Regions from separate parts of the Neorhizobium sp. LjRoot104 genome, predicted to be linked through region 2. Evidence: predicted binding sites of a transcription regulator. Region 2 holds the regulator's gene; the other holds the start of a gene.

Region 1 (15,571 bases), 4.1 Mb from region 2:
ATCCGCGGATGTCAGGGCGAAGCGCCGTTACGACGAGATCGTCGGCAAGGGCGGCGAGGCGGATTATGCCGCGATCTTTGCAGACGTGAAGAAGCGCGACGAGCGCGACATGGGCCGGGCCGACAGTCCTCTGAAGCCCGCCGACGATGCGCACTTGCTTGATACCTCGGAAATGAGTATAGAGGCCGCGTTTCGGGCAGCGAAGACCATCATCGACGCCGCCCTGAAGAGACAATCGATATAGAATAGTCCGAAGTTCAAGTCCCCGCGCCGGATTGCCTCCCACGGATAACCCCGATGAGAGAGGCGGACTTGAACCTTTGGGCATGTGCAACACGAACCACCGGCGCTGTATGGGCCCGTATCGGGACCCTCAGGAGATTTCATGGCAGTATCTAACCCCACGCGGGAGGACTTCGCAGCCCTCCTCGAAGAATCCTTCGCTTCCAACGATCTGGCTGAAGGCTACGTCACCAAGGGTCGCGTCACCGCGATCGAAAAGGACATGGCCGTCGTTGACGTCGGCCTCAAGGTCGAAGGCCGCATCGCGCTGAAGGAATTCGGCGCCAAGGGCAAGGACGGTTCGCTGAAGGTCGGCGACGAAGTCGAAGTTTACGTCGAGCGTATCGAAAACGCGCTGGGCGAAGCGGTTCTGTCGCGCGAGAAGGCTCGCCGCGAAGAGAGCTGGGTCAAGCTCGAGCTCAAGTTCGAAGCTGGCGAGCGCGTCGAAGGCGTCATCTTCAACCAGGTCAAGGGTGGCTTCACCGTCGATCTCGACGGCGCCGTTGCCTTCCTGCCGCGTTCGCAGGTCGACATCCGTCCGATCCGCGACGTCACCCCGCTCATGCACAACCCGCAGCCCTTCGAAATCCTCAAGATGGACAAGCGTCGCGGCAACATCGTTGTTTCGCGCCGCACGGTTCTCGAAGAAAGCCGCGCCGAGCAGCGTTCTGAAATCGTTCAGAACCTCGAAGAAGGCCAGGTTGTCGACGGCGTCGTCAAGAACATCACCGATTACGGTGCGTTCGTTGACCTCGGCGGCATCGACGGCCTGCTGCACGTCACCGACATGGCATGGCGCCGTGTGAACCATCCGTCGGAAATCCTGTCCATCGGCCAGCAGGTCAAGGTACAGATCATCCGCATCAACCAGGAAACCCACCGCATCTCGCTCGGCATGAAGCAGCTCGAGTCGGATCCGTGGGATGGCATTGCCGCCAAGTATCCGGTCGGCAAGAAGATTTCCGGTACCGTCACGAACATCACCGACTACGGTGCATTCGTCGAGCTGGAGCCGGGCATCGAAGGCCTCATCCACATTTCCGAAATGTCCTGGACCAAGAAGAACGTCCATCCCGGCAAGATCCTGTCCACGACGCAGGATGTCGACGTGGTCGTTCTCGAAGTCGATCCGTCCAAGCGCCGTATCTCGCTTGGCCTGAAGCAGACGCTCGAAAACCCGTGGCAGGCATTTGCCTACTCGCATCCGGCCGGCACTGAAGTCGAAGGCGAAGTCAAGAACAAGACCGAATTCGGCCTGTTCATCGGCCTCGAAGGCGATGTCGACGGCATGGTTCACCTCTCCGACCTCGACTGGAACCGTCCGGGCGAACAGGTCATCGAGGAGTTCAACAAGGGCGACGTCGTCAAGGCTGTCGTTCTCGATGTGGACGTCGAAAAGGAGCGCATCTCGCTCGGCATCAAGCAGCTCGGCAAGGACTCGGTCGGTGACGCTGCTGCTTCCGGCGAGCTGCGCAAGAACGCTGTCGTTTCGTGCGAAGTCATCGCCGTCAACGACGGTGGCGTGGAAGTGAAGCTCGTCAACCACGAAGACATCACCTCCTTCATCCGCCGCAACGACCTGGCACGCGATCGCGACGATCAGCGTCCGGAGCGTTTCTCGGTCGGCCAGGTCTTCGATGCCCGCGTCGTCAACTTCTCCAAGAAGGACCGCAAGGTCATGCTGTCGATCAAGGCTCTCGAGATCGCGGAAGAGAAGGAAGCCGTCGCTCAGTTCGGTTCGTCCGACAGCGGCGCTTCGCTCGGCGACATCCTTGGCGCGGCTCTGAAGAACCGCGGCAGCAACGAGTAATCGAAGCTTCCCTGAGAATAGAAACCGCCGGATGCAAGTCCGGCGGTTTTTTCATGGGCGGTTTTTGAGACGTGGAGCTCAGGTCCAGCCGGCCATGCGCCAGTAGAGGTCGTTCGCCCGCTCCGCATCTTCGGCGCCTTCCTGCGAAGCGTCGCTGCTCTCGTCTTCCTGGGCGTGGTCCTCGTCCGGACGTTCCTCGCTGAACGCCTGATCGCCGGCTGAATGCTGCTGTTCACCGTCCTCGTCGGTCTCCGAAATCGCTTTCGTCCGGCGCTCCTCCGGGTCCCGCTCGCGCTCCTCCGGCGGATAAGCGACGTAGGGCAGGGCAACGCCCTCGCGAAACGCGTGCGGCAGGGCGATCGGGAGCGCGAGCTGCTCGGTGAGTTCCGTCGCGCCCGTGGGCTGACCGGTCGCGTTCGCGGAAGAGCTGCCGGTGCGGCCCGTCGAACCGGTGCCTGCCGCCTCGCCGGTGGCCGGCGGCATGGATTTCGCGGCGGCGGCACCGGCGGCCTCGCTCGCCTGCATGGCGGATTTTCCGATGAGCTCCTTGTCGGTCAATTCCCGCAATGCCTGCCGTTCAGGCAACTGCCTTGCCGCAACCGGCAGGCTGTCGAGAAGGTCGCTGGTGGCCTCGGCAAGCACTTCCGCGAGCCATACGGTCGCTTCGCCGCTGGCCATCTTCTCGGCATCGAGCCCACGCGCTCCGCCTTGTTGTTCGAGGCCGCGCTGGGAAAGCCGGGCCAGTGCCGGACCGTCATAAAAGACGGGTTGAGCCGTGCGTCGATCCCCTGGAACTGCGTTCGCGGTCTGCCGGTTTTCGTCCGCGCGTGCGGCGGCCGGGCTTTCCGGTGCGTCTTCGGTTCGCACGGCCGCAAGCTCCGGCGTCTCGCTTTCGGCGAGTTCGGCCGCTTCCTGCGCGGATGCCGACGCGGCGTCCACATCGGTCTCGGCGTTCGCCTGCAATGCAATCTCGTCGATGGAGGCCGCCAAAGCCTCGACCTCCGCGGAAAGCGCGGAAGTATCCTGAGCGGCGCCGGAAACTGTCGTCGCGGGCGGTGCTTCCGCATCCTGCGGAACGGCTTCCTGGACAATCTCCTCCAGCACCGCTCCGCCGATCGCGGTTTCCTCGCCGGGCTGCGCGGCCTCGGCCTCTGCCGCAGGCACGGACGCCTGGCCGGCTGCGGATGGTGCCGCATTCGCCGGCTGCGGCCAAGTGCTCTGCCCCTGTTCCGCCCCGGCGTTCTGCCGATAGGAACTGACGACGGCCTTTGCCACGAGATCGCGCTCGAGCAGCTGCGCGGTCTCCAGCTGTATGGCGACGCGGGCAGCTTCAGGACCGGCCGGATTGTTGAGAATTTCGGTGAGCAGGCGTAGCGAAATGCCCTTGACCAGCTGGTTGAGCGTGCGTTCGAGGGCCGCCTTTTCGGCCGGGTTCATCGCCTTGACCGCCTCGGAAAGGCGCTGGGCATAGTCCGCCAGTGCCTCGCCTTCGCGGCGGGGGACCTTGATCAGCCTGCCGATGGTTTCGGCGAAGATGGAAAAACCCTGTGCGAGCTGGAGCTGCGCCGAAAGCGAAAGGATATCCAGCCGCCCCGCCGACATCGGCGAGGAACCGATCAGCCCGCTATTGGCCGCGGTATTGGCCACGTCGATCCGCTGGCGCAGCATCGGTTGTTGCGACGGTGTCTGGTAATCGACGAATGAACTGGTACGAACCGGGGGCAGCATCGTCCGCTCCAATGTCTGATAGAGACGATAGGACAACTCGGCCGAACGGGTTCTTGTCTTTTCGCAACGAACGGCGTTGCGACCGGAACGCCTCATGGCGTCGCCAGTGCCGATACACAGATGTGACTGTGGGGCAAAAAGGTTAACAACTCGCTAACGGGCTCCGCCTTTCGCTGACGGTTCAGCGAAAATGATCCATTGCGATGCAGATGAGGGCGGGACGGGGGGTTATTGCAGGATCACGCAGCCAACTTCTTCTTCAACAATTCATAGATGCCGATCTCGTCCACACGTACCGGCGCGATGTCGGCATCGGATTCGTCGGAGTTCCGGGCCGCAAGCTCCTCTATCGCTTTCGCGGCCATTTCACTGGTCGGCGCTTCGGTGCCCGCCAGGACGGCGTCGGAAGCGGAGGATTCGTCACTGGTGGAGCTGCCCTCGGGCTCGAGGTCGCCGGTATCGGAACTGGCAACCTGTTCGGCGGCGGCGGCAAACAGGGCCAGTAGCGCCGTATCGTCCGCGGATGCCGCGTCGGACGCGCCATCGGCGGCCGGTTCGGCACTGGCCTTGTCGTTCTTCTTCTCGATGACCTCCTGGATCTTCTGGACGTCTTCGAGTTTCTTGCCGGCTTCGGCGGCCTTGATGTCTGCCTGGCGTTCGGCGCGTGTTTCGGCATCCTCGACACGGGTCGGATCATAGCCCTGCGGACCGAGCTTCAATTCTTCGAGCGACTTCGGATCGGCGACATCCTCGAGCCGCTGCACGACGCGCTCAACTTCCGTGTCGAGCTTGCCGCCATTGGCCTTCCGGTTGAGGCCGTCCATCAGTCGCTGGTTGTCGTCGCCGTAAGGGTTCTTGATCGCCGCCAGCAGCGTGTCCATCGAGATGCCGATGTCATCGAGGCCGAGATCTTCGGCGAGTTTGCCGATCTCGTCCGGCATCATCTCTTTCAGGGCATCTTCCAGCGCTTTTCCGAGTTTGTAGGAAGAGCGCGCTTCGTCCGTATCGATGCCGAGCTTGGCGGCCAGGCGGTCGACGAGTTCGATCTTCAGCTCGTTGGGGTCGGTCCTGGTGACGCCGAAAAGGGCGGAGGTAATCTTGTCGCGGGCGCGCCGGGTGTCTTCGCTGGCGCTGATACGGGCTTCGGCAACCGGGTCGCTTTTCTTGCCGGTCCGCTGTTCCTCGTCCTTCCTGCGCTGCTCCTCGATACCGTCGAGCATCGATTGCATCATGTTGGTCGCGGCAAGCCCATAAGTCTGCTGGGTAGGAAGCAACATGGCCCGAAATCCGGTCTCGTCGAGAGGTACACCGCGGGCAAAATTAGATTTGAAGGGTTAACGGAAGGTTACCGGCAACTAGAACTTATGTCGCCTTATTTATTCGGGCGGCCGCGGCTTCACCACCAGCGTTACCAGCACAAAGCTTACATAGAGAAGCAGATACCAGGACCCGAGCTTGCCGAACGATACGACGTGCCATGTCTCCTGTGTCGGGTAGATCCAGGTGCCTGTCAGCGTTCCGATATTCTCCGCAAGCCACAGGAAGACCGAGGAGAGAAACGCGGCAAGCACCAGCGGCATGCGCAAAATTGTCCGATCGGTGGTGAAATGGATATTCACCCGCCGGAACACGATCACGGTCGCCGCAAACAGAAGATAGCGGATGTCCGGCAGAAAATGATGGCTGAAGAAATTGGCGTAGATTGCGATTGCCAGAAGGCCGGTCTGCCAGATTGGCGGATAATGGCTGAAGCGCATGTCGAAGATGCGGATCGTGCGGGCCATGAAGGAGCCGATGGCGGCGTACATGAAGCCGGAAAACAAGGGCACGCCGCCGATCTGAATAAGCGACGTTTCTGGATAGGCCCATGACCCCATATGGACCTTGAATATCTCCATCGCAGTTCCAGTGACGTGGTAGACGAGGATGACCCGGGCTTCGTCCCAGCTCTCCATCTTGAAGCGCAGGAACAGGACCTGGATTGTCAGGGCGGCGAGAAACAGAAAATCGTAGCGATGGACCAGCCAGCCCTCTTGCCAGATGGCTTTGGTGATGAGCAGCAGCGCCAGCATGATCGCCGCGAACAGACAGGCCCAGGCCTGTTTCAGGCCGAACAGGATGAATTCCGAAAGCCACCACGGAAGCGGCGCGAGCGCGCCGCGAATGAGACGTCGCAGTGGCTCGAGATAAGGCCCGGTCTCGTGTGCCGCCGGGCGCTCGCGATAGCGTTGATCCATCTGCCCGTCAGACCATCTCAGCTATGGGCGAAGATATCGGCCTCTTCCCAGCCGAGCAGATCCAGCTTTGCCCGCGTCGGCAGGAATTCGAAACAGGCCTGGGCAAGTTCGACACGCCTGTCGCGCATCAGGCGGTAGCTCAGCTTGTCGCGCAGCGCATGCAGGTGCAGCACGTCGGAGGCCGCATACTCGAGCTGCGCCGGTGAAAGAACCTCGGCTGCCCAGTCGGATTGCTGCTGCGCCTTGGAAACATCGACGTCGAGCATTTCCTTCAGATTGTCTTTCAGTCCGTGCCGGTCCGTGTAGGTGCGGGTCAGCCGCGAGGCGATCTTGGTGCAGAACACCGGCGTCGTGGTCACGCCGAACGTATGGAAGAGCACGGCGATATCGAAACGGCCGTAGTGGAAGATCTTCTGGCGCATCGGATCGGCAAGCATGGAGACGAGGTTTGGAGCCTCTTTCTGGCCGGCCGCGATGCGGATCACGTCGGCGGAGCCGTCGCCCGGCGAAAGCTGCACGACGCACAGCCGATCGCGGCGGGGCACGAGACCGAGGGTTTCCGTATCGATGGCAATCGCCCCCGTATAACGCGCCGCATCCGCTGCCGGAATATCGCCTTCGTGATACCTGATCTCTGCCATGTCCGTCTCCGTCCGTCCGTCTGTCGGACCCGCTATAAACCACGTTTTTCCTAAGCGATACGGTGATCTTGGGAGGGCGGTGCAGGAGGTGCCGAAAAGCCTCGCCGGGCGATCGGATGGGTCCGGGGCATTTGCTCAGCTCTGCGCCCAATGCATTGCTGCATTGCAGCAGGGTGGGTTGGCGTGATTAAACGATTAGCCTATATCTTTGGTCATCGAGCGACGCACTCCTCCTCCCAGTGTTGCTCGATACGGATCGACAACATCCTCCTCCTCCCAGTTGTCGATCAAGTTTAAAGCCTGGCGCACCCTCCTCCCGCGCCAGGCTTTTTCCGTTTCTGGAGCAGGATTCCCCTTATAAAGCGCTATTATTCGCCTCATGGCAGCCGAGTTCGTGCGGGTTGCGATCCGTGACTGGCGTCACGTGTGTGTCACGCGACACCGATATACGAACCTCGCCTTCCCTTTGAACTTTTCGTGAGGTTACTATGCGCAAGATTTTTGCCGCCCTGGTCGTTTCGACCGTGCTCGCCGGCGCCGCCCAGGCCGCCACCGTATATCCGCTGGATCGCGCCACGATCCTCGCCGGTTCCCCGTTCGACTTCAAGGTTGAGTTCAATTCGGTCGTGAAGCCGGAAGACATCAGGATCACCGTCAACGGTCAGGACTACAAGGCCGTTCTCGGCAAGGAAGTCCAGTTCGTCGCGGAAGAAAAGAACAAGGACAAGCTCCTCGGTTCCGCCGTCATTCTGCGCGGCCTGACGCTCGCCAATGCCGGCGACTACAAGGTCGAGATCTCGGCCGGTTCCGAGACCAGGACCGTCACCTGGAACGTCTACGGCACGGGCGCTGCCCCGAAGGCCAGGAACGTCATCTTCCTGCTCGGCGACGGACTGTCGGTCGCACACCGCACCGCTGCCCGCATCATGTCCAAGGGCATGACCGAAGGCAAGGCAAACGGCCGCCTCGCGATGGACGACCTCGATCGCATGGCTTTTGTCGGAACCTCGGCCACCAACGCGACCAACACCGACTCGGCCAACACGATGTCCGCCTACATGACCGGTCACAAGACCGCCGTGAACGCGATCGGCGTCTACGCCGACCGTACGCCGGACCCGTTGGACGATCCGCGGGTCGAAACGATCGCCGAAGCCCTCCGCCGCCAGACCGGCAAATCGATCGGTATCGTCGCCACGTCGGAAATCGAGGACGCCACCCCGGCTGCCGTCGTCGCCCACACCCGCAACCGTAACGACAAGGCGGAAGTCGTCGGCATGCTGCTCGACGTGAAGCCGGAAGTCGTGCTCGGCGGCGGTTCCGCCTATTTCCTGCCGCAGGCGGCTGCCGGTTCGAAGCGCAAGGACGACAAGGACTTCATCAAGCTCTTCAAGGATGCGGGCTACAGCGTCGCTACCGACAAGAACGAGCTTGCCGCCAACGTCAATGCCAACGGCCTGCTCCTCGGCCTCTTCCATCCCGGCAATCTGGACGTCACGCTCGACCGCGAATTCCTGAAGAAGGGCACCGTCGACAAATATCCGAACCAGCCGGGCCTGGTCGCCATGACCAAGGTCGCCCTCGATCGCCTCTCCAAGGATCAGGATGGCTTTTTCCTGATGGTCGAAGGCTCCTCGATCGACAAGATGTCCCATCCGCTGGACTGGGATCGCGCCGTCATCGAAACCATCGAGTTCGACCAGGCTGTCGCGGTTGCCCGGGACTTCCAGAAGACCCATCCGGACACCCTGATCGTCGTCACCGGCGACCATACCCACGGCGTTTCGATCATCGGTACGGTTGACGACGAAAAGCCGGGCACCGAGATGCGCGAAAAGGTCGGCATATATGCGGAAGCCGGCTTCCCGAACTACAAGGACGAAAACGGCGACGGCTATCCGGACAAGATCGACGTCTCGCGCCGCCTGTACCTGGCCGCCAACAACGGCCCCGACCATTACGAAACCTTCCGCCCGAAAATGGATGGCCCGTTCGTTCCGGCCATTCAGAACGAGAAGAAGGAATACGTCGCCAACGAACAGTACAAGAATGTCCCCGGCGCGGTTTTCGTCCAGGGCAATATTCCGAAAAGCGGCGACAGCGGCGTGCACTCGGTCGACGACGTCGTCCTGCAGTCGTCCGGCCCCGGTTCGGAAGGGTTCAAGGGTTACATGGAGCAAAGCGACATCTACAAGGTGCTCGCCGATACCTTCGCCCTCGGCAGCAAGCAGACCAACTAAGGTCTGGCCGCCTGCCGCGCCCGTGGTAAAACAATGTTCCCGGCCGGGACACGGCCGGGAACACCGTTTCAGGAGGTTTCATGGAAAAGCGCTTTTCCCGGGGTTTCAGCCGGCGCAGCTTGCTCGGCCTGGCCGCCGCCGTTCCGCTGTTGGCGGCAGCCCGTTCCGCCTTCGCTGCCGATGACCTTGGTTTCAACGAACTCTATGGCAAGTATGGCGTCCTGGGCCTCGAATTTTCCGACAAGGTGAAGAAGCTGGCGGGCCAGCCGGTGGCGATCCGCGGTTTCATGGCGCCGCCGCTGAAGGCCGAAGCCGCCTTCTTCGTGCTGACCGAAGTGCCGATGGCGCTTTGCCCCTTCTGCTCCTCCGATGCGGACTGGCCCGACAACATCATCGTCATCTATCTCCACCGCAAGCAGACATTCACCCAGGTGAACGAAACGATCGAAGTGCGCGGTACCCTCGAGGTCGGCTCCTGGAAGGATCCCGAGACCGGATTTGTCAGCCTTTTGAGGATCCGGAACGCGGCTTACCAGGCCGCATGACCATGCTTTCCCTACGTATCGACACTCTGGCCAAATTTTTCCCCGGCCTCGAAAGCCCCGTCCTGCTGGTCGATTTCCTGGCGATCGCGGCCGGCGAGCGCGTTGCCGTCACCGGAGGTTCCGGGTCCGGCAAGAGCACCTTCATCAACGTCGTCACCGGGCTCGAACGCCCCACCTCCGGAAAGGTCGTCTGGAGCGGCGAGGATATCGGGCGGTTTTCCGAGACGGCGCGCGACCGCTGGCGGGCAAAACATGTCGGCCTCGTCATGCAGGACTTTCATCTTTTTCCCGGCCTTTCGGCGGTGGAGAACGTGCTTCTGCCGGCACGGCTGGCGCGGGTCGCCGATGCGGCCCTGACCGCGCGTGCTCATGATCTCCTGAAGGGCGTCGGCCTTTCCCGCCCGGACCAGAAGATCGAGACCATGTCGCGCGGCGAGATGCAGCGCGTCGCGATTGCCCGCGCCGTCCTGCGCAAACCGGGCGTGATCGTCGCCGACGAGCCGACGGCCAGCCTCGATGTCGAGGCGGGCGAGGCGGTTGGACGACTGCTGCTCGACATGGCGGCGGAGGCCAAAAGCATGCTGATCGTCGTCTCCCATGACCAGCGGCTGATCGATCGTCTGGACCGCCGCATCACGCTCAGCGCCGGCCGCATCGTCGCCGACAGCCTGCGCGAAGAGGTGGCCGCATGATCCGTTTCATCCTCGCCGACCTGCGCCGTCTCTGGGCCGGCGCCGTCGTCGTCGTGCTTCTGGTCGCGCTCGCCACCGCTCTTGGCGCCACCGTCACGCTGCAGGAACGCGCCTTGCGGCTCGGCAGCGCCCGCGCCGCCGACAAGTTCGACCTGGTCATCGGCGCGGCGGGCAGCGAAACCCAGCTGGTGCTCTCGTCGGTCTTCCTGCAGCCGGCGCCGCTGCCGCTGATGCCGGGCGAGGTGCTGGCAAGGCTCTCGAAGGATCCGCGCGTTACCTGGGCGACGCCTGTCGGTTTCGGTGATTCCTTTGCCGGCTATCCATTGGTCGGCACCACGCGCGCGCTGATCGACAGCACCGTTTCCGGTTTTGCCGCTGGCCGCATGTTCGAGAAGGAGGGCGAGGCGGTGGTTGGCGCGGCCGTGAAGCTGCCGCTGGGTGCCGAGATCAAGCCGATGCACGGCACGGCGCAGATGGGCGGAGAAACCCATGCGGGCGTCGTGTACCACGTGACCGGCAAACTGCCGCCGACTGGAACGCCCTGGGATCGCGCCATTCTGGTGCCGATCCAGGCCGTCTGGCACGTCCATGGCCTCGGCCACGATCACGGTCACCAGGAAGAAGAACATCACGAAGGCGAAGCGCCACAGGTGACGCAGGCCGCCGCCGCCACGGACGAGCATGGCCACACGCCGCTGGAAGCGGCGCGCGAGCATGCCGGGGATCATCGGCATGAAGGCGAGGCCGCCGAGGCCGGCGGTCACGACGAGCATGGCGACGAGGATCATGATCATCATGGAGCCATCGACGCCGACGCGCCGATCGACGAAAACTTCACGGCCGATGCGCCGGGCCTTCCGGCGGTCCTCGTCAAGCCGAAGACGATTGCCGATGCCTACAAGCTCCGCCAGGAATATCGAAACGGCAATACGCTTGCGGTCTTCCCGGGCGAGGTGCTCACCAGCCTCTATGCGACGCTCGGCGATGCCAGGATGGTTCTGAGCGCCGTCGCGGCCGGCTCTCAAGGGCTGGTGGCGGCCGCCCTGATTCTCGTCACCGTCACCCATATCGGCCAGCGCCGGCGCCAGATCGGCGCGCTGAGGGCCTTTGGCGCGCCGCGTCTTTCGGTTTTCACGATCGTCTGGCTCGAGCTTTTCCTGCTGGTGGCGGTCGGCATCGGCCTCGGCTTCCTCACCGGCCTTGCCGCCGCCCGGCTGATTGCCGATGCGTTTACCGTCAGGAGCGGCATCATCCTGCCGGTCGGCTTTACCGGTGAGGATTGGCGCATGGCGCTGATCCTGCTCGGTGCAGCGGCGGTCTTGTCCGCCGTGCCGGCCATTCTCGCCTACCGCCAGTCGCCGGCAGCGGCGCTTCGCGCCTAACCCAGCGCCCTGATCGCCGAAATCACCTCGTCCTCGACATCGAGCCCCTGCTCGATCGCTTTCCGGCGCGCGTTCTGGCCGCGCCGGCCGGGCAGGCGCACACCTTCCTCGGAGGCCATCTCGCTGGCGAGTTCGGCGATCCGTTCGGCGGCCGAAGCGGTGCTCGCGGAGGGATCGATGACGATCAGCGTCTGGCCGACCGAGGGCGGCGGGCCTTTTTCGTCCATGAACGAGCTCGCCTCGTAGGAGAAGTTCGATCCGGTCAGGCCCGCCGAGAGGATTTCCACCATCAGCGCCAGCGCCGCCCCCTTGGCGCCGCCTGAGGGCGCCATCAGGCCCTTGTGAGCCGCGTGCGGATCGGTCGTCGGCTTGCCGTCGGCGTCGAAGGCCCAGCCTTCGGGAATGCTCTCGCCCCTCTGGCGGGCGGCCATGATCTTGCCAGCCGCGACGGTCGATAGAGCGAGGTCGATCACCAGCGGATCCTCGCCGGCAACCGGCGTCGCGAACGCGATCGGATTGGTGCCGAACAGCCGCTTCCTGCCGCCCCAGGCGGCCATGGAAGCCGGCGCATTGGCAAACATCAGCGCCACGAGACCCTGCTCGGCGAACCGCTCAACGGTCAGCGCCATGACGCCGGCATGATGCGACCGATGGACGGCACCGAGCGCAATGCCCTGTTCCCGCGCAATCGCCGGTAGTTCGGCGACTGCGATATCGAACGCCGGGTAGGCGTAGCCGAGTGCCGCATCGACGAGAAGCACCGCCGGACGCCGGCGGGATGCGGCAGCCTTGGCCTTGCCGTCCACCTTGCCGGTGCGCGCCTGGCCGAGATAGGCGGGAACGCGGCGGAGCCCGTGGCCGTACTGCCCGGCAGCTTCCGCATGCACGAGCGCATGGGCGACGGATCGGGCGGTTTCGGGGATAACTCCGTTGGCTTCGAATATGCTCTGAACGAGCATTTCGGCGTCATGGAGAGTGATGTGCATAGCGAATATCCGGGCAATTCAAATAGGGATATTCCGCCTATAGCCGATCCTCATTGGCAAGTCAGTGGCTGATCGAGATAACTTAGCACTCCCGGCGGCGGCGTTGGAATTGGCGAGGCCCGCTGAACCGCCGAAACGATGTAGTCATCGATCGCAGAGTCACCTGAAGACCGTGTCACGGAAGCTCTCGTGACGTTGCCGCTACCGTCGAAATAGAAGCGCACGGTTACACTACCGGCACCGCTTCCGGGGCAACGGCGTGCATATCGCTGGATCTTCACACCCACGCGAGATTTCCACTTGGCCGGTGAGACCGACGGCGAGAAGAAGCCCGTGGAATTCTGGCTCGCCGCCGTCCGCTCCGATTGCTTGGTCTGGATCTTCGCTTCGGCCATGTCCGGCCGGGCCTGCTGCTGTTGTTGCTTCGGCTTCTGGACCTTCTTCACCGGCTCCTTTTTAGGCTCCGGCTTCTTCGGCTGTTCCGGCGGCTTTTCCGCGACCGGCGGCGGCATGGGCCGCACCGCCGGCAACGGCACTTCGACATTGTCCAGCGCCGCCGTCATCTGCTCGTCGATCGGCTTGATCTCCTCGATCGGTTCCGGCGGCGGTTCGGGGATGGTTTCGGTGACCTGGGGCTCCGGCTCCGGCGGCGGTTCCGCCACGGGCGGCTCTACCGGTTCGGGCTCGACCGGCTCCGCGACTTCCTGCGGCGGCGGTTCGACCGGTTGCTCGACGGGTTCGGCAGCCGGCTCCGGCTGCGGTTCCTCAATCGGCTCCGCCTGCTCGCTCATCACCTGTTCCTGCTCCTGCACGTCGGGAGAGATCTGCTCTTCCTCGGTATTGGCGGCTTCCGGCTCCGGTGCCAGCTCGATCATGATCGCCGCCGGAGGCGCGTTGTCGGCGGGCACTTCCGGCTGTTCGCGCATCAGATAGGCCGCGGCACCGAAATGCACCGTCAGCATCAGCAGCCCGGCCGCGCCCCACAGCGCCAGCTCGCCGACGCGTCCGCCCGGACCTGCCTGCGAGACGACGAGGCTCATGGATTGCCTCCGGCTGCCGGTAGGGCGGGTGCGGCCGCAGGAGCATTTCCGGCAGGCGTCGTCGCAGCTGGGGCGGCCGGCGCCGGCAGCGTTTCAAGCCCGACAAGCGCGATCTTGAGGTAGCCGGAATCGCGCAGCAGGTTCATGACCTCCATGAACTGGCCGTAGTCGACCGCCTTGTCGGCCCGCAGGAACACGCGGGTGTCCTTCTTGCCCTCGGTAACACGGTCGAGGGTTGCCGCCAGCTGCTCGCGCGCCACGGCGTCATTGCCGATATTGAGGCTCAGGTCTTCCTTGACCGTCAGGTAGAGCGGCTCGTCCGGCCGCTCCGCGGGCTTGGCGGTCGAGGCGGGAAGATCGACGTTGATATCGACGGTCGCCAGCGGCGCCGCGACCATGAAGATGATCAAAAGCACCAGCATGACGTCGATGAACGGCGTCACGTTGATCTCGTGGTTTTCGGAAAGCTCGTCGCCGTGCTGTTCGCGGATACCGCCGGCCATGTCAGCCTCCCGCCACCAGCGACACCGGCGCCTTGCGGCCGCCGGGAGGAACCTTGCGGAAATCGAGGTCGCGGCTCACCAGTCGCTCCACACCGGCTGCGGCATCCGCCAGCAGCTGCCGGTAGCCGGTGATCGAACGCGCGAAGACGTTGTAGATGACGACCGCCGGAATGGCCGCGACGAGGCCGATCGCGGTCGCAAGCAACGCTTCCGCGATGCCGGGAGCGACGACGGCAAGGTTGGTGGTCTGCGATTCGGAAATGCCGATGAAGGCGTTCATGATGCCCCAGACCGTGCCGAACAGGCCGACGAAAGGCGCGGTGGAGCCGATCGTCGCCAGCACCCCGGTGCCGCGCGACATGCGCCGGCCGGCATAGGCCTCGATGCGGGAAAGCGCCGAGCCGACCCGTTCCTTCACGCCGTCGCCATGGGCATGGTCGAGGGCGGCTTCGGAGAGCTGCATTTCTTCCGCCGCCGACCGCAGCATCAGCGCGGCGGGGCCACCGCGGCCTCCGGCGACGCCGACGGCGTCCGAAAGCGTGCGGGAGGCGCGGATGACCTTCAGCGTCCGTGCGGCGCGGCTGCGGGCGCCCGCGAGCTCCAGCGTCTTGGCGAGCCATACCGTCCAGGTCACCAGCGAGGCAAACGCAAGCCCGATCATCACGCTTTTGACGACCCAGTCCGCCGCCATGAACATGCCCCAGGGGGAAAGGTTGTGCGGCAGGTCCGAACGCTGCCCGGGCTCCAGGAATTGCGTGAACATGTCGATCGGCTGGCGCGCCGCCGGTGCCGGTGCCGGTGATGGTGCCGGTGCCTGGGTCGGGCTGGCAGGCGCGGGCTGCGCACTGTTGCTCGCCGGCACTTCCGCCGGAGCGGCGGGTTGCGGAGCGGAAGCTTCCGGCGGCGGGGCGGCGGAGTTGTTCGGCTCTGCGCCGGGCGCAGCGGCGGCTGGCACAGTAGCTGGTGAAGCTGCGGGCTCGTTCGGCGCCGTGCGGGAAGTTGTCGGCGCCGTCTGCGCGGCGGGAGCGGGGGCCGGGTGCGCACCGGAAGGCGAGGCCGCCTGCGGCGCGGGCGGTGCTTGCGTCGACGCATCCGGTGCCTGCACCTGCGCCATCACCGTCGAAGCCGTCAGTGCCAAGGCCGCGAGAACGAGCGGGAGCCGGCTCCTGATTGGCTGGCGCATCGGAAAAGCGGGCTTCAGGGCAGCGGTCATGGCAGGCATTACTCCGGACTATTCGGCATGGCGGACAGCGCTGAAGCGCTCGTCGGCAATGACGGAAACGGGACACCGGAACGCCGCCGGCCACTGCCGCCGGGTTCGCGATGTTGCAGCTACCGGATAATAAACATGAGTAGAATTGGCAACTAATAAATCTGCCAGCTGCCGATCAAATTCACGCGTGTCGGGGGCATTTGCCCCGTTCACGCGTGCAATGAGCGTCCGTTGCCTTGGAAAACCGGGCGAGCGGACGCGCCTAACGCGCC
Region 2 (15,571 bases):
GCGCATCGCGCCCATCGATCTCGGCCAGCCGATGCTGCAAAGCTCCGAAGTAGCGACGCAGAAGCTCTATCTGCTGTCTTTCAGGGACATTTCGGAATTGCGCCGTATCGATCGGATGCGCTCGGATTTCGTCGCCAATGCCAGCCATGAGCTGCGTACACCGCTTGCCTCACTGCGAGGCTTCATCGAAACCCTGCAGGGCCCGGCACGCTCTGACCCCGCCGCGCATGAGCGGTTCCTCGCCATCATGTTCGATCAGGCGACCCGCATGAGTCGTCTTGTCGATGACCTCATGTCGTTGTCGCGCCTCGAGCTCAAGTCCCATATCGCACCGGACCAGACGATCGACCTGAAGCCGCTGATCGGTCATGTGCGGGATGCGCTGGTTCCGCTCGCCGACGATCTCGGGGTTGAAATCCGCACGCATCTGCCGGAAGGCAAGGTGGAAGTTCTCGGCGACCGCGACGAACTGGTCCAGGTTTTCGAGAACCTGATCGAGAACGCCTGCAAATACGGCCAGGAAGGCAAGTTCGTGGACGTCTATCTGCGCAACGGCGCCTCCGATCCGGTGGAAGTGACCGTCGTCGACCAGGGGCCGGGCATTCCGGCCGAGCACGTTCCGAGGCTGACCGAGCGCTTCTACCGGGTCAGCGTGGCCGACAGCCGCTCCAAGAAAGGGACGGGTCTCGGCCTTGCAATTGTCAAGCACATCCTAACCCGCCACCGAGCGCGCCTGATCGTCAAGTCGGAAGTGGGCAAGGGAAGCCAGTTCACTGTCAGGTTCTGACATAAAACCTTCTCACTGCAAGGCTGTGCATTAATTTTATATATGAATATCAATATCTTGATATGTCACAAATGTTTCATCGAACTGACATAAAAGGAAGAGGCTACAGCGGCTAAGACAAGCGGGCCGAGCGTTGGCGAGAGCGAGAGCCAGCGCCGTCCGCATTCACACAAGCCCATGACGGGAGATTCCTCATGAACATCCTTAAACTTTCAGCAGCCGCCTTGGTGGCCTCCGTTGCGTTTGCCGGCGCTGCCGCTGCACGCGACCAGGTCCAGGTTGCCGGTTCCTCCACGGTTCTTCCCTATGCGAAGATCGTTGCCGAAACCTTCGGGGAAACCTTCCCGAACTTCAAGACGCCGATCGTCGAGTCGGGCGGCACCGGCGCTGGCCTCAAGGAGTTCTGCAAGGGCGTCGGCGAAGCCACGATCGACATTGCAAATGCTTCCCGCGCGATCAACAAGTCTGAAGCCGAAGCCTGCAAGGCCGCCGGCGTGACCGACATCCAGGAAATTCGCATCGGTTACGACGGCATCGTCTTCGCCACTGCCAGCAGCAACGGCGAGATGAAGCTCGAGCCGAAGGATATCTACAAGGCTCTTGCCGCTCAGGTCGTCGTTGACGGCAAGCTCGTCGCCAACCCCTACAAGAACTGGTCGGAGATCAACCCCACGCTTCCGAAGGGTCCGATCGCAGCCTACATCCCGGGCGAAAAGCACGGCACCCGCGAAGTTTTCGAACTGAACGTTCTTGCCGCAGGCTGCAAGGATTCCGGCGCGACCGACGTCATCTCCAAGGAAATCGCTGACAAGGCTGCCCAGGGCAAGGCTTGCGTCGCTGTCCGCAAGGACGGCGTTGCTGTGGACATCGACGGCGACTACACCGAGACTCTCGCTCGTATCGCCGCCAACAAGACCGGCGTTGGCGTATTCGGCCTCGCTTTCTATGAAAACAACGCCGACAAGCTGAAGGTCGCGACCGTGCGCGGCATCAAGCCGACCGCGGCCACAATCGCTGACGGCACCTACCCCGTTTCCCGTCCGCTGTTCTTCTACGTGAAGAAGGCTCATCTGGGCGTCGTCCCCGGCCTCAAGGAATACGTCGAGTTCTTCCTCTCCGACGATATGGTCGGCCCTGACTCGCCGCTCGTCGAGTATGGCCTGGTTGCCGCCCCGGACGCACAGCGCGAACAGGCCCGCAAGGACTTCACCGCCGGCAAGACGATGTAATCGAAAGACCGGCGCCGCTTTTGGCGGCGCCGTTTTCTCTTCCCGCCGAAAGCTCTTGCATCGGTGTGGATCGTCGGCTTTGCGGCGATGGTATTGCTCAAGGCGCGACGGCGAATGCGATCGGTTCCGATGAACGGAGCTGGGCGGTGATGGGTTGCCGCCGCAGGCGGTACGCCGGGGGATTATGATGAACACATCACTAATATTATTGATTTTGGCAATAATCGGCCTAGCCGGTTACGTCACCGGTGCCCGGCACGCGATGGCACTGGTCGGAGGAATTTCCTCCAGACTTCATTCGCGGCCTGGATATTACGGTTCTTTTGTCGCTGTCTGGGCGATCTTGCCGGCCGCTGTCATTCTCTTTGTCTGGCTGATCGCCAGCCCCATGTATATCAGCTCGTCGGTGCGCGGTGCGTTTCCCGAAGAGGTGAAAACCCAATCGCAGGCCGAGCAAGGCCTGAGCTACGGCATGATTACCTCGATCGCCCGAGGAATGAATGCATTGACCGGCGACGAGATTGCCCGCGTCGAGAACAATCCGGTGGAGCTGCGTACCGCGCTTGGTGCCAAGGGCGTTCCGCTTGCGGGCGATCCGCAGCCTTTCATGGTCAAGGCCGCTGCCGATCTGAACAGGATGACCTTCGTCAGCCGTATCCTCATGACGATCGTCGTCCTGGGGGCATCCTTTGGCGGCGCCTTCCTAGCCCATCGCCAGATCGCGCCGCGCTTCCGCGCTCGCAATCGGGTGGAAAAAGTCGTTCTCGGAAGTCTCGTCGTGGCCTCCTCGATCGCCATACTGACCACGGTCGGAATCGTCGCATCGATGCTGACCGAAGCGGCCCACTTCTTCACCGCCATTCCGGCCTGGGAATTCTTCTTCGGCACGGTATGGGATCCGCGTTTTGCGGCTGCCGGTTCGGGTGGCTCCGAAGGTCAGTTCGGGCTTATTCCGCTGCTGCTCGGCACGCTCTATATCGGTTTCGTCGCGATGCTCTTCGCGGTTCCGATCGGCCTTTTCTCGGCAATCTACATGGCCGAATATGCCTCGCCGAAAGTCCGCTCGGTCGCCAAGCCGCTGCTCGAAGTGCTCGCCGGCATTCCGACCATCGTCTACGGCTTCTTCGCATTGACCACCGTCGGCCCGTTCCTTCGCGACATTTCTTCGCAACTGAACGGTCTCGTCACCGGCGACTATGCCAACTTCATCCAGGCACAGAGCGTTCTGACGGCCGGTTTCGTCATGGGCATCATGCTGATCCCCTACGTCTCCTCGCTGTCGGACGACATCATCACCGCAGTGCCGCGTGCCCTGCGTGACGGTTCGCTCGGCCTCGGCGCCACCCGTTCGGAAACCATCAAGAAGGTCGTGCTGCCGGCTGCTCTTCCAGGCATCGTCGGCGCGCTTCTGATGACAGCATCGCGCGCCGTCGGCGAAACCATGATCGTCGTGCTTGCGGCCGGTGTCGCCGCCCGGCTGCAGATCAACCCCTTCGAGCCGATGACGACCGTGACCGTCAAGATCGTCAACCAGCTGACGGGCGACCTTGAGTTCACCTCGCCGCAGACCCTGGTTGCCTTCGCGCTGGGCATCACGCTTTTCGCCATCACGCTTTGCCTCAACATCTACGCGCTCTACATCGTGCGCAAATACCGGGAGCAGTACGAATGACCGATGTGGTTTCTCCCGCCGCCGGCATCCCCAAGGCCAAGTCCGTCCGTCGCGATATCGGCATCAAGCGCCGTTACGCCGCCGAGCGCCGCTTCCGTGCCTACGGCATCGCCGCGCTTTCCTTCGGCATCATCTTCCTGATGCTTCTGCTGTGGTCGGTTGTCTCCAAGGGTTACACCGCCTTCCAGCAGACCATGATCACCATGCCGGTCGAGTTCTCGCAGCAGATCATCGATCCGCAGAACGAACGTGCCACCAATCCACAGAAGCTGATGACGGCGAACTATCCGATCGTCGCCCGCAACGCTCTCGCCAAGCTGCTCAACGTCAGCGTCGACGACCGTGTCGCGGCCCGCGCCATCGGCCAGATGCTGTCGGACGGCGTCCGCGTCCAGCTGCGCGACCTGGTGGTCGCCAATCCGGCGATCATCGGCACGACGCATACGGTGACACTGCTTGCCTCCGGCGACATCGACTCGGCCTACAAGGGCCAGATCGACCTCGACGTCGGCCAGGAGAACCGCAAGGTCAACGACCAGCAGCTCGGCTGGATGAAGCAGCTCTCCGACAGCGGGGCGCTTGCCAAGCACTTCAACGGCGGCATTTTCGTCAACGGCGCATCGAGCCGTCCGGAAGCGGCCGGCGTCGGCGTCGCGCTGATCGGCTCGTTCTACATGATGCTGATCGTGCTCGTCCTGTCGCTGCCGATCGGCGTCGCCGCCTCGATCTATCTTGAGGAATTCGCCCCGAAGAACAAGTTCACCGACCTGATCGAGGTGAACATCAACAATCTCGCGGCCGTTCCCTCGATCGTTTACGGTCTGCTTGGCTTGGCGGTCTTCGTCAACTTCGTGGGCCTGCCGCGCTCGGCCTCCTTCGTCGGTGGCCTGGTACTTACCCTCATGACGCTGCCGACGATCATCATCGCCACCCGCGCGGCGCTGAAGGCCGTGCCGCCGTCGATCCGTGCGGCCGCCCTCGGCCTCGGCGCTTCGAAGATGCAGACGATCTTCCACCATGTCCTGCCGCTCGCGATGCCCGGCATCCTGACCGGCACGATCATCGGCCTCGCACACGCACTCGGCGAAACCGCACCGCTGCTCCTGATCGGCATGGTGGCCTTCGTCGCCAACTATCCGACGACGCCGCTCGATCCTTCGACGGCGCTGCCGGTACAGATCTATATGTGGGCGAACGAAGCGGAACGCGCGTTCGTCGAACGCACCTCGGGAGCAATCATCATCCTGCTCCTGTTCCTCATCCTAATGAATGTTGGCGCAATTCTCTTGCGGCGTCGCTTCGAGCGGCGCTGGTAGAAGGAGTATGACAATGAACATGATGTCAGAATCGGCAGTTGAAAAGGCGCTGGACCAAAAGATGAGTGATGCTTCTCACAAGATGATCGGCAAGGACGTTTCCGTCTATTACGGCGAAAAGCGTGCGCTTTTCGACGTGAACCTCAACGTTCGCGAAAACACGGTGACAGCTCTCATCGGCCCTTCCGGCTGCGGCAAGTCCACTTTCCTGCGCTGCCTCAACCGGATGAACGACACGATCGAGAATTGCCGCGTTACCGGCAAGATCACCCTCGACTCGGACGATATCTACGACCAGAACATCGACGTCGTGGAACTTCGCGCTCGCGTCGGCATGGTTTTCCAGAAACCGAACCCGTTCCCGAAGACCATCTACGAGAACATCTCCTACGGTCCGCGCATCCACGGCCTTTCCAAGAACAAGGCCGACATGGACCAGATCGTCGAGGCGAGCCTGCAGCGCGCCGGCCTCTGGGGCGAAGTCAAGGATCGACTGCATGAATCCGGCACCGGCCTTTCCGGCGGCCAGCAGCAACGTCTGTGCATCGCCCGCGCGATCGCCGTGTCGCCGGAAGTCATCCTCATGGACGAACCGTGCTCGGCTCTCGACCCGATCGCGACCGCCAAGGTTGAAGAACTCATCCATGAACTGCGCGCCAACTACACGATCGTCATCGTGACGCATTCGATGCAGCAGGCTGCCCGCGTTTCGCAGCGCACCGCCATGTTCCACCTCGGCCAGCTCGTCGAGGAGAACGACACCGACAAGATGTTCACCAATCCCGACGACCAGCGCACGCAGGATTACATCATGGGCCGTTTCGGCTGATCCAGCCGACCGCGCCGCCTGAAAATCAATTTTGAGGACGAGAAGATGGCATCGACCCATATCCTGTCGGCTTATGACGACGAACTGAAATACCTGAGCCGCCGCATCTCCGAAATGGGCGGCCTCGCCGAGCAGATGTGCTCGGACGCCGTGCGCGCGCTGGTCAATTCCGACGCTGCCCTGGCCCAGAAGGTCATCTCCGACGACGTGATCCTCGATCACGCCGAACGCGAGATCGGCGACAAGGCGATCGTCACGATCGCACGCCGCCAGCCCGTGGCAGCCGACCTTCGCGAGATCGTCGGTTCGCTGCGCATCGCGTCCGATCTGGAGCGCGTCGGCGACCTTGGCAAGAACACCGCCAAGCGCGTCATCGCGGTTCAGGGCACCGGCGTTCCGCGCAAGCTCGCCCGCGGCCTCGAACATCTCTCCGATCTCGCCCTCGTGCAGCTCAAGGACGTCCTCGACGTCTACGCGACGCGCTCGGCGGAAAAGGCCGAGGCGATCCGCATCCGCGACGAGGAAATCGACGCGATGTACACGTCGCTGTTCCGCGAACTCCTCACCTACATGATGGAGGATCCGCGCAACATCACCACCTGCACGCACCTGCTGTTCTGCGCCAAGAACATCGAGCGTATCGGCGACCACGCCACCAACATCGCCGAAACCATCTACTACATGACCACCGGCGCCCAGCCGGAAGGCGATCGCCCGAAGGACGACTCGTCGAACACGCTCGGCGCGATTACCGAATAAATGATGGAATGCTGACGGAGCAGAGCCGAAATGCTGCCTAAAATCGCTGTGGTGGAGGATGAAGAAGCACTCAGCGTGCTTCTTCGCTACAATCTCGAAGCGGAAGGTTATGAGGTCGAGACGATCCTGCGGGGGGATGAAGCCGAGATCCGGCTTCAGGAGCGTACGCCGGATCTTCTGATACTCGACTGGATGCTGCCCGGCGTTTCCGGCATCGAACTCTGCCGCCGGCTGCGCATGCGCTCGGAAACGGAGCGCCTGCCGATCATCATGCTGACGGCCCGCGGCGAGGAGAGCGAACGTGTTCGCGGCCTCGCCACCGGCGCCGACGACTATGTGGTGAAGCCTTTCTCGACGCCGGAACTGATGGCCCGCGTCAAGGCGATGCTGCGCCGCGCCCGTCCCGAAGTGCTCTCCAGCGTGCTCCGCTGCGGCGATATCGAACTCGATCGGGAAACCCATCGCGTTCACCGCAAGAGCCGTGAAGTGCGCCTCGGCCCGACCGAATTCCGCCTTCTGGAATTCCTGATGGCCTCGCCCGGCCGTGTGTTCTCACGGTCGCAGCTCCTGGACGGCGTCTGGGGGCATGACATCTATGTCGACGAGCGTACCGTCGACGTCCATGTCGGGCGCCTCAGGAAGGCGCTCAACTTCTCCAACATGCAGGATGTCATCCGCACCGTCCGCGGCGCGGGTTACTCGATGGAATCCTGAGAGGCGGCTTTCAGGCCGCCCGGGTCTGCCGCTGCCATTCCGGCAGCGGAAAGATCCGGTCATAGGCCCAGTTGAAGACGAAGGCGTAGACCACGTAGAAGACCGCGAAAGACACATCCATCATCAGCGCATGGAGGATGCTGACGCCGAGATACCAGGCGATCAGCGGCAGAAGCGCGATCAGCAGACCAAGTTCGAACAGCACCGCATGCGCCACGCGTATCGCGGTGTTTTTCTGCGTGGTGCCGGTGAAGCGCTGCATCAGATGGTCGAAGCCGAGATTGTAAAGATAGTTCCAGCCGGTGGCGATCGTCGCGCTGCCGATGCCGACCACGCCGATGTCGGCAGCCGGCATGCCGAAGGCGATAGCGCCGAGCGGCGTGATGAGAGCGAGCCCGATCAGTTCGAAGCTGATGGCATGGCGGATACGGTCGCGTGTCGAGCGCATGATGACCTCCTGGGTGCGTTCCGGGTCGTCCCGGAGTTTTTGCCCGAATGGGGGAGGTCGTCCTCGCTGCTCCGTCAAATAGGCGCAATGCCGATCCGGAGCAAGGCCTGGCCGACATGTCTGCCATGCGCAACAAAAAAGCGGGCCTCGCGCCCGCTTTCGATCTTGTCCTCGTGTCGCGCCGCCGCTCAGACCCGAGCGGCAACCTTGCGGCGCTCGTTGACCGGCTGGTAGGCGAGTTTTGCGTGATAGCCGCAATAAGGCGACGCATCCGGGGATTCACAGCCGCAGAAGTGGAAGTCTTCCTTGAGCGGATCGCCGACCGGCCACTTGCAGGTGCGCTCGGTCAGTTCCGTCAATGCGAGACGACGGGAAATCGGCACCACCACGTTGGAGGCGGGACGATACTCCATCTCCTGATAGGGTTCGATTTCGACCTCTTCCTTGACCATCGTCGCACCGACGGCGCGGGTAACGGTCCGGGTCGCGACGCGCGATGCGTAGTTTGGAGCCCGCGGCGCCGACGTCGTGCGCTTGGCCGTCGATGAACGGCTGGTCGCAACCGTGCCGCCGGCTTTCGCCCGGCCCGGCAGGCTGAGACGATGCACCTTGCCGATCACGGCATTTCGGCTCACGCCTCCAAGTTGCGCTGCGATCTGGCTGGCGCTGAGGCCCTCCGACCATAATCTTTTGAGCTTCTCGACACGCTCGTCTGTCCAGTTCATGCCCGTTCTCCGCCTTTGAACGTTGCTGGCATGCAGAATCCTTCCACCTTTGCTGCGAAATTCATTTCGCAGCACCCACTATATCTATGCTTGAGGTGACTAGTTCCGCCGCATGCAGTCTAGTAATTGATCTTTAACCTAGTGTGAGGCTGACTCCGTGGCAAGAGTCGGGGGAATCTGCGGGAATCGATTTCGTGGTTTTCCCCAACTTGCTGTCCGGGAGAGTCATTTTTGTCACATAGGCCGACGCCTGTCGCTTTCCCGCCTTGGCTTGCCCAAAACGCCGAGCTTTGTTGACATTGACGGCCTAAACCCCGATAGTGCCCCCGCCGCCCAGTGGGCGGCATTTTTGATTTTTTCGGCCCGTTCCATGGGCCTTTCTGGACTGCCTAGAGGAGTGATGTCGCCATGGCTGAAGCCGCGCTTTTCGACACGTTTGCCCGGACTCCGCTGCGTTTCGAGCGCGGCGAGGGCGTATGGCTTGTGACGGAAAGTGGGGAGCGATATCTCGATTTTGGTTCCGGCGTCGCGGTCAATTCGCTCGGTCACGGCCATCCGCATCTCGTTGGTGCGCTGAAGGCGCAAGCCGACAAGGTGTGGCATACGTCCAACCTCTTCGAACAGCCCGGCCAGGAGAAGCTGGCGCGTCGTCTCGCCGACAATTCTTTCGCGGACAAGGTGTTCTTCACCAATTCCGGCGCCGAGGCCCTGGAATGCGCCATCAAGACGGCGCGCCGCTATCAGTTCGTGAAGGGGCATCCGGAGCGCTTCCACATCATTACCTTCGAAGGCGCCTTCCACGGCCGTACGTTGGCGACCATCGCTGCCGGCGGCCAGGCGAAATATCTCGAAGGCTTCGGCCCGAAGGTCCAAGGCTTCGATCAGGTGCCGTTCGGCGATATCGATGCCCTGAAGGCTGCGATCACCGATGCAACCGCGGCCATACTGATCGAGCCGATCCAGGGAGAGGGAGGCGTGCGGCCGGTTCCGAAGGAATTCCTCCAGGCGCTGCGCCAGATCTGCGACGACAACGGCCTGCTGCTGGTCTTCGACGAAGTCCAGACCGGCGTCGGCCGTTCCGGCAGGCTGTTTGCCTATGAATGGGCGGGCGTGACGCCCGACATCATGGCGCTTGCCAAGGGCATCGGCGGCGGTTTCCCGCTCGGTGCCTGCCTTGCCACGGCGGACGCCGCGTCCGGCATGACCGCTGGCACCCATGGCACGACCTACGGAGGCAATCCGCTCGCCACGGCGGCCGGCAATGCGGTGCTCGACGTGATCCTGGGCGATGGCTTCCTGGAAAACGTCCGTGACGTCGCCTTGGTCTTGCGCCAGGGGCTCGCGAGCCTGAAGGACCGCTTCCCCAATGTCATCGAGGACGTTCGCGGCGAAGGCCTGCTGCTCGGCGTGAAGGCGAAGGTGCCCGCGGGCGACTTGGTTGCTGCCATACGCGGCGAACACATGCTGGCCATTCCGGCCGGCGACAACGTGGTGCGTCTCCTGCCACCGCTCACAGTCACGGCGGAGGAAGCCCGCGAAGGGCTTGCCCGCATCGAGAGGGCGGCGGAAAAGCTTTCCGCTTCCGAGATGAAGAAATCGGCCTGAGCGGGCAAAGCGGGACGCCGTTGCAGGTTTCCCGCTTCACAGGGAACATCACATGGCATCTCCCAAGCATTTTCTCGATCTTTCCGCTGTTTCCGCGGCTGATCTCAGGGTCATCCTCGACGACGCGAAGATCCGCAAGCAGGCGACCAAGGCCGGCACGGCGGAAAAGCCGCTCGCCGGCAAGATGCTGGCGATGATCTTCGAAAAGCCCTCCACCCGCACCCGCGTATCCTTCGATGTCGGCATGCGCCAACTCGGCGGCGAAACGTTGTTTCTGTCAGGCACCGAAATGCAGCTCGGTCGTGCCGAGACGATCGGCGATACCGCCAAGGTTCTGTCGCGGTATGTCGATGCCATCATGATCCGTACCACGGATCACGCCCGCATGCTGGAATTGGCCGAACACGCCACCGTGCCGGTCATCAACGCCCTGACGGACGACACGCATCCCTGCCAGATCATGGCCGACATCATGACATTCGAGGAACATCGCGGGCCGATCGCCGGCAAGACGATCGCCTGGACCGGCGACGGCAACAACGTGCTGCATTCCTTCGTGGAAGGTGCCGCCCGTTTCGGCTATCGCATGAACATGGCGGTGCCGATGGGTTCGGAGCCCGCCGACAAGTTCCTGAACTGGGCGCGCAACAACGGCGGCAACATCATGCTTTGCCACGACGCCGAAAAGGCGGTTGCCGGCGCCGATTGCATCGTCACCGACACCTGGGTGTCGATGAACCAGGAGCACAAGGCGCGCGGCCACAACGTCTTCCAGCCGTTCCAGGTCAATGCCGACCTGATGAAGCGGGCCGACAAGGATGCACTGTTCATGCACTGCCTGCCGGCCCATCGCGGCGAGGAGGTCACCGACGAGGTGATCGACGGCCCGCAGTCGGTGGTCTTCGACGAGGCCGAAAACCGCCTGCACGCGCAGAAATCCATTCTCGCCTGGTGCTTCGGCGCGGTCTGAGCGCAAACTTCCCCGCGCGGGTGCGGAGAGCCGGCGGCAGTAGTCGAACCTTGATTTCCGCCCCGCGATCCCCCATCTGTCGGCTTTCAACAATACGCCGTCTTCTGGACTGGCGTTTCAACACACATCGTCGACGTCTTTTCCTCCGGCCAGCGGTTCCGCTCGGGCTGGCGCTTGTGTAAAGGTTTTTGGGTCGGCGCGAAGGAGTGAAGTCATGGCGGAAGCGACTGTAGAACTCAACGAACTCGACTTTGCCGGAGACGATCGGGTCGTTCCCTTCCAGGTGGACGGTCTTGACGTGCGTGGCCGTGCGGTCCAGCTCGGGCCGCTGCTCAACTCCATCCTCAGCCGCCACGAATATCCCGGCCCGGTCGCACGGCTGCTTGCCGAGGCGATCGTGCTGACGGCCCTGCTCGGCACCTCGCTGAAATTCGATGGCAAATTCACGGTGCAGACCAAGGGCGACGGCCCGGTCGATCTGCTGGTCGCGGATTTCTCGACGCCCGACAGTCTTCGTGCCTATGCCCGTTATGACGAAGAAGCGCTGGCTGAAGCGGTCAAGGAAGGCCGAACCTCGCCGCCCGACCTTCTGGGACGCGGAGTGCTTGCCTTCACCATCGACCAGGGCCGCGGCATGCAACCGTATCAAGGCATCGTGCCGATGGACGGCTCATCCCTCGAGGAGATCGCCGGCGTCTATTTCCGTCAGTCGGAGCAGATCCCGACCAAGGTCCGCCTGGGCGTCGCCGAGCTCTTCGACCGCGATGGCGATGGCAAGCCGCGTCACAACTGGCGGGCGGGCGGGCTTGTCGCGCAGTTCCTGCCGCAGGCGCCTGAGCGGATGCGCCAGCCGGACCTGCACGGCGGCGACGGTGACGAACGCGACTTCGAATTCGCCGAGGACGATTCCTGGGCCGAAGCCCGCACGCTGGTGGAAACGATCGACACCGACGAGCTGACGGACCCGCGGGTCGCGATCGAACGGCTGCTGTTTCGCCTGTTCCATGAGCGGGGCGTGCGGGTCTATGCGCCGCACACGGTGTTCGACCGCTGCAGCTGCTCGCGCGACAAGATCAAGGGCGTTCTCTCGGGCTTCTCCGCCGAGGAGATCGAGGCGAGCGAGGAAGACGGCGAGATCGCCGTCACCTGCGAATTCTGCTCGACCACCTATCGCTACAAGGCGGACGAATTCGCTGCAGCCTGATTGACGAACGGCGGGAGTCACCTCCCGCCGTTTTCAATTCAAGGCATCTTGCATTCGAAGTTCGCGCCGTCCTTCAGATCGCCGCTGCCGGAGTATTTCGCCGATTGCGGATAGGGGCAGAGCGGGCGCGTCATAACCGGCTTGCCTTCCCTGATCTGCCTCGCCTGGATCACCGTCGGCGCCTTGCCGTTCTCCACCCAGTCCATCAGTGGCGTGAAGGCGTCGAAGACGTCCGTGCCGTAACCCGCAGTGCAGTGGAACATGCCGGGCACCATGAACAGACGGTAAAATTCAGCCGTCCGGTCGGCGCCCATCTGCTTGCGGACGGCCTCGTAGTAGTTGACGCCCATCATCGGGTTGAGCGCCGGGTCGGACCAGCCGAAATAGGTGATCATCCGCCCGCCGCGCTTTTGGAACTCGCTGAGATCGGGGTTGGTGGCATCGACGATCTCGCGGATCGCGCCGATCTTGGGATATTCGCCATCGAAGTCGAACGTCTTCCAGTCGATCGCCTTCCCGGGGGCGGGCAGCATCGCCATGTTCTTGACGAAAGTCTCGCCATAGGCCAGTTGCCGGCTCGGCCCCTGATCGGATACCATCCACATGTCCCAGCCGCTGACGCCCGAGGGGTCCACACCCTCGGTGCCGAACTGCACGCCGGGGAAAACCCCCTCGCCCTTGATCTTCACGCCGCCGGCGAGCGTCTTCAGTGTCTCCACCTGCGCCCGCGTGAAGCAATCGGAACCGCCCCCCTCGCAGATCTTCAGGTCTTTTTCCGGATCGAAATTGCACTGGCGCGGATCGGCGATCAGCCCGTCCCCGGCGCCGTCGATGCGATCGCATTTGTCCATCACCGCCTTGGCGAGCACCGGAAGCTGCGCCCGGCTGATCGGAGCCTTCAAGAGCGCTCGTGCATTCCAGACGCCCCAGATCTGCGTATTGGTGAGATCGAGGACCGGTGCTCCGGCGAGAATGCCATCGAAATCGCCCGGATAACGTTGTGCCGCCATCAGGCCTTGGCGTCCGCCGGTCGAGCAGCCGTCCCAGTAGGAGAAGGAGGGATGCCGGTCATAATAACGCGCGGCAATCGCCTTGGCGGTATCGACCGTCACATGCACTGCGCGTGAGCCATAGTCGATCAGCAGGCCGAGATCTTCCGCGAAGTCTCCAAGTTTATAGGTTACCGCATCATGGCCGGTATTCTGCTGGACGGTGAGAAAACCTTTCGAAAGCGCCGCATTGCGGGTCGCTATCCTGGAAGCCGCGGCGAGGTCCTCGCCGGCATAGCCACCATTGCCGAACATGTAGAGCCGCCGGTTCCAGTTGTCAGGCAGGGTGATCTCGAAGCGAACCTGCGGGCGGATATAGCCGGTTACCTGGCAATGGCCCGGCACGTTCCCGACGCCTGCCACATGCTGGGCCTTCAGCGTCGTGACCTCCGCAAATGACTGGCTGTTCAGCATGCCGCAGGCGATCTGCGGCGAGACGGTGGCGGATGCGAAATCCGGCCTCTCCTTCTGGTCGATGAAGCTGCTTTTGTTTTGTGCAAGGGCGGGGGTGAAGGTGGCAAGCGTCAGCAATGCGCAGGACACGAGCAGAATGGGTCTTGTCATCAAGTTCTCCTCCCAAAGACCGTTTGACGGAGCCAAGATGCCGCAGGAGGGAGAGGGCAACAAATAGAAAACCGACGCAACCCATAAGCTGAGGGCCGTCGTCGGTGGCGCGGCCTAGTTGAGCACGCGCATCAGGCCGGGCGAATCCAGCGAAAAGGCCGGGATCGTCACCTCGAAGGTCTCGCCTTCATCTGTCTGCATGTCGTAATGGCCGAACATCAGCCCCGATGGTGTGTCGAGCGGACAGCCCGAGGAATATTCGTAGCTGTCGCCCGGCTTCAGCCGCGGCTGCTCGCCGACGACCCCCGGCCCGTCCACCTCGTCGACAATGCCGTTCTGGTCGGTAATGTGCCAGTAGCGATGCACGAGCTGCACCGTGAGCGCCGAATGGTTTTCGATGACGATGCGATAGCCCCAGACATAGCGGCTCTCTTCCGGATTGGATTGCTCCTCCAGATAGTAGGGTTCGACGGCGACATCTATATCTCTTGTCCGGGCGCGATACATGCGACACCTCAACAATTCTCACTGCTTCGATATTGTACAGAGGGACCGCAACGTCAAGAATTCTCGCGGTTTGAACAACCGAGCGTGAGGATTTGTTGAAGTTAAGGATAATCGGGATGGTGAATTTGTTGTCTCCTCCACCATCCCGGAAAACCCAAGACTTATACGCCCGCCTTGGAAAGCGCGCGGGCGAAATCCTCGATCAGATCTTCGGTATCCTCGATGCCGGCCGACAGGCGCACCGTGCCCGCCGAAATGCCGAGTTCAGCACGGGCCTCGTCCGTCAAGTTCTTGTGCGTCGTCGTCGCCGGATGGGTGATCAGGCTCTTGGAATCGCCAAGATTGTTGGAAATCCTGACGATCTCCAGCGCGTTCTGCAGCTTGAAGGCAGCTTCCTTGCCGCCCTTCAGCTCGAAGCACACCAGCGTCGAACCGCCCGTCATCTGCCTGGCGATGATATCGGCCTGCGGATGGTCCTTGCGGCCCGGATAGATGACCTTTGCGACCTGTTTCTGGTCGGCGAGGAAATCGGCGATCTTCGAAGCGCTCTCCGTCTGCTGCCTGACGCGCAGCGGCAGGGTCTCGATACCCTTCAGCAGCGTCCAGGCGTTGAACGGCGACATGGCCGGGCCGGTGTGGCGGAAATAGTCGTGCAGGTTCTCGTTGATCCATTCCTTGTCGGACAGCACGACGCCGCCGAGGCAGCGACCCTGGCCATCGATATGCTTGGTCGCCGAATAGACAACGATATGCGCGCCGAGTTCCAGCGGCTTCTGGAAGAGCGGCGTCGCAAACACGTTGTCGACGACGACCTTGGCGCCGACCTGGTTGGCGAGCCTGGCAACGCCGGCGATGTCGACCACTTCGAGCGTCGGGTTGGTCGGGCTTTCCAGGAAGAACACCTTGGTCTTCGGCGTGATCGCCTTTTCCCAGTTTTCCAGGAAGCGGCCGTCGATCAGCGTGCATTCGATGCCGTATTTCGGAGCGAGCGTCTCGACCACCCAGCGGCAGGAGCCGAACAGCGCGCGGGCCGCGACGATGTGGTCGCCGGCCTTCAGCTGGCAGAGGATCGCGGCGGTGACGGCGGCCATGCCCGAGGCGGTGGCGCGTGCGTCTTCGGCGCCTTCCAGCATGCACATGCGCTTTTCGAACATGTCATTGGTGGGGCTGCCGTAACGGGCGTAGATGAAACC

The links. The regulator PhoB, encoded in region 2, activates phosphate uptake and scavenging genes when phosphate is short. The targets are predictions, from matches to a motif close to TGTCATNNANCTGTCAT.
Region 1: a site for PhoB is predicted at 7,117-7,133, ahead of ACSQ8R_RS20785 (alkaline phosphatase). Genes of this name have one in related genera too.

What each region holds. Positions count from the first base shown of each region.
Region 1 covers NZ_CAXURS020000001.1:4,253,114-4,268,684, forward strand. Annotated here, with positions in the region: gene cmk ((d)CMP kinase) at 1-244, shown strand, start outside; gene rpsA (30S ribosomal protein S1) at 386-2,092, shown strand; gene ACSQ8R_RS20765 (hypothetical protein) at 2,171-3,916, opposite strand; gene ACSQ8R_RS20770 (hypothetical protein) at 4,060-5,097, opposite strand; gene ACSQ8R_RS20775 (DUF817 domain-containing protein) at 5,197-6,057, opposite strand; gene ACSQ8R_RS20780 (ribonuclease D) at 6,075-6,698, opposite strand; gene ACSQ8R_RS20785 (alkaline phosphatase) at 7,187-8,938, shown strand; gene ACSQ8R_RS20790 (hypothetical protein) at 9,019-9,483, shown strand; gene ACSQ8R_RS20795 (ABC transporter ATP-binding protein) at 9,486-10,175, shown strand; gene ACSQ8R_RS20800 (FtsX-like permease family protein) at 10,172-11,557, shown strand; gene ACSQ8R_RS20805 (Ldh family oxidoreductase) at 11,554-12,543, opposite strand; gene ACSQ8R_RS20810 (energy transducer TonB family protein) at 12,594-13,583, opposite strand; gene exbD (TonB system transport protein ExbD) at 13,580-14,086, opposite strand; gene exbB (tonB-system energizer ExbB) at 14,088-15,200, opposite strand; gene kduD (2-dehydro-3-deoxy-D-gluconate 5-dehydrogenase KduD) at 15,562-15,571, opposite strand, start outside.
Region 2 covers NZ_CAXURS020000001.1:106,097-121,667, reverse strand. Annotated here, with positions in the region: gene phoR (phosphate regulon sensor histidine kinase PhoR) at 1-787, shown strand, start outside; gene ACSQ8R_RS00620 (substrate-binding domain-containing protein) at 982-2,016, shown strand; gene pstC (phosphate ABC transporter permease subunit PstC) at 2,204-3,688, shown strand; gene pstA (phosphate ABC transporter permease PstA) at 3,685-5,004, shown strand; gene pstB (phosphate ABC transporter ATP-binding protein PstB) at 5,018-5,833, shown strand; gene phoU (phosphate signaling complex protein PhoU) at 5,879-6,592, shown strand; gene phoB (phosphate regulon transcriptional regulator PhoB) at 6,623-7,306, shown strand; gene ACSQ8R_RS00590 (PACE efflux transporter) at 7,317-7,754, opposite strand; gene ACSQ8R_RS00585 (GcrA family cell cycle regulator) at 7,943-8,479, opposite strand; gene ACSQ8R_RS00580 (aspartate aminotransferase family protein) at 8,888-10,084, shown strand; gene argF (ornithine carbamoyltransferase) at 10,137-11,054, shown strand; gene ACSQ8R_RS00570 (Hsp33 family molecular chaperone) at 11,269-12,258, shown strand; gene ACSQ8R_RS00565 (tannase/feruloyl esterase family alpha/beta hydrolase) at 12,297-13,871, opposite strand; gene apaG (Co2+/Mg2+ efflux protein ApaG) at 13,986-14,378, opposite strand; gene ACSQ8R_RS00555 (O-succinylhomoserine sulfhydrylase) at 14,540-15,571, opposite strand, start outside.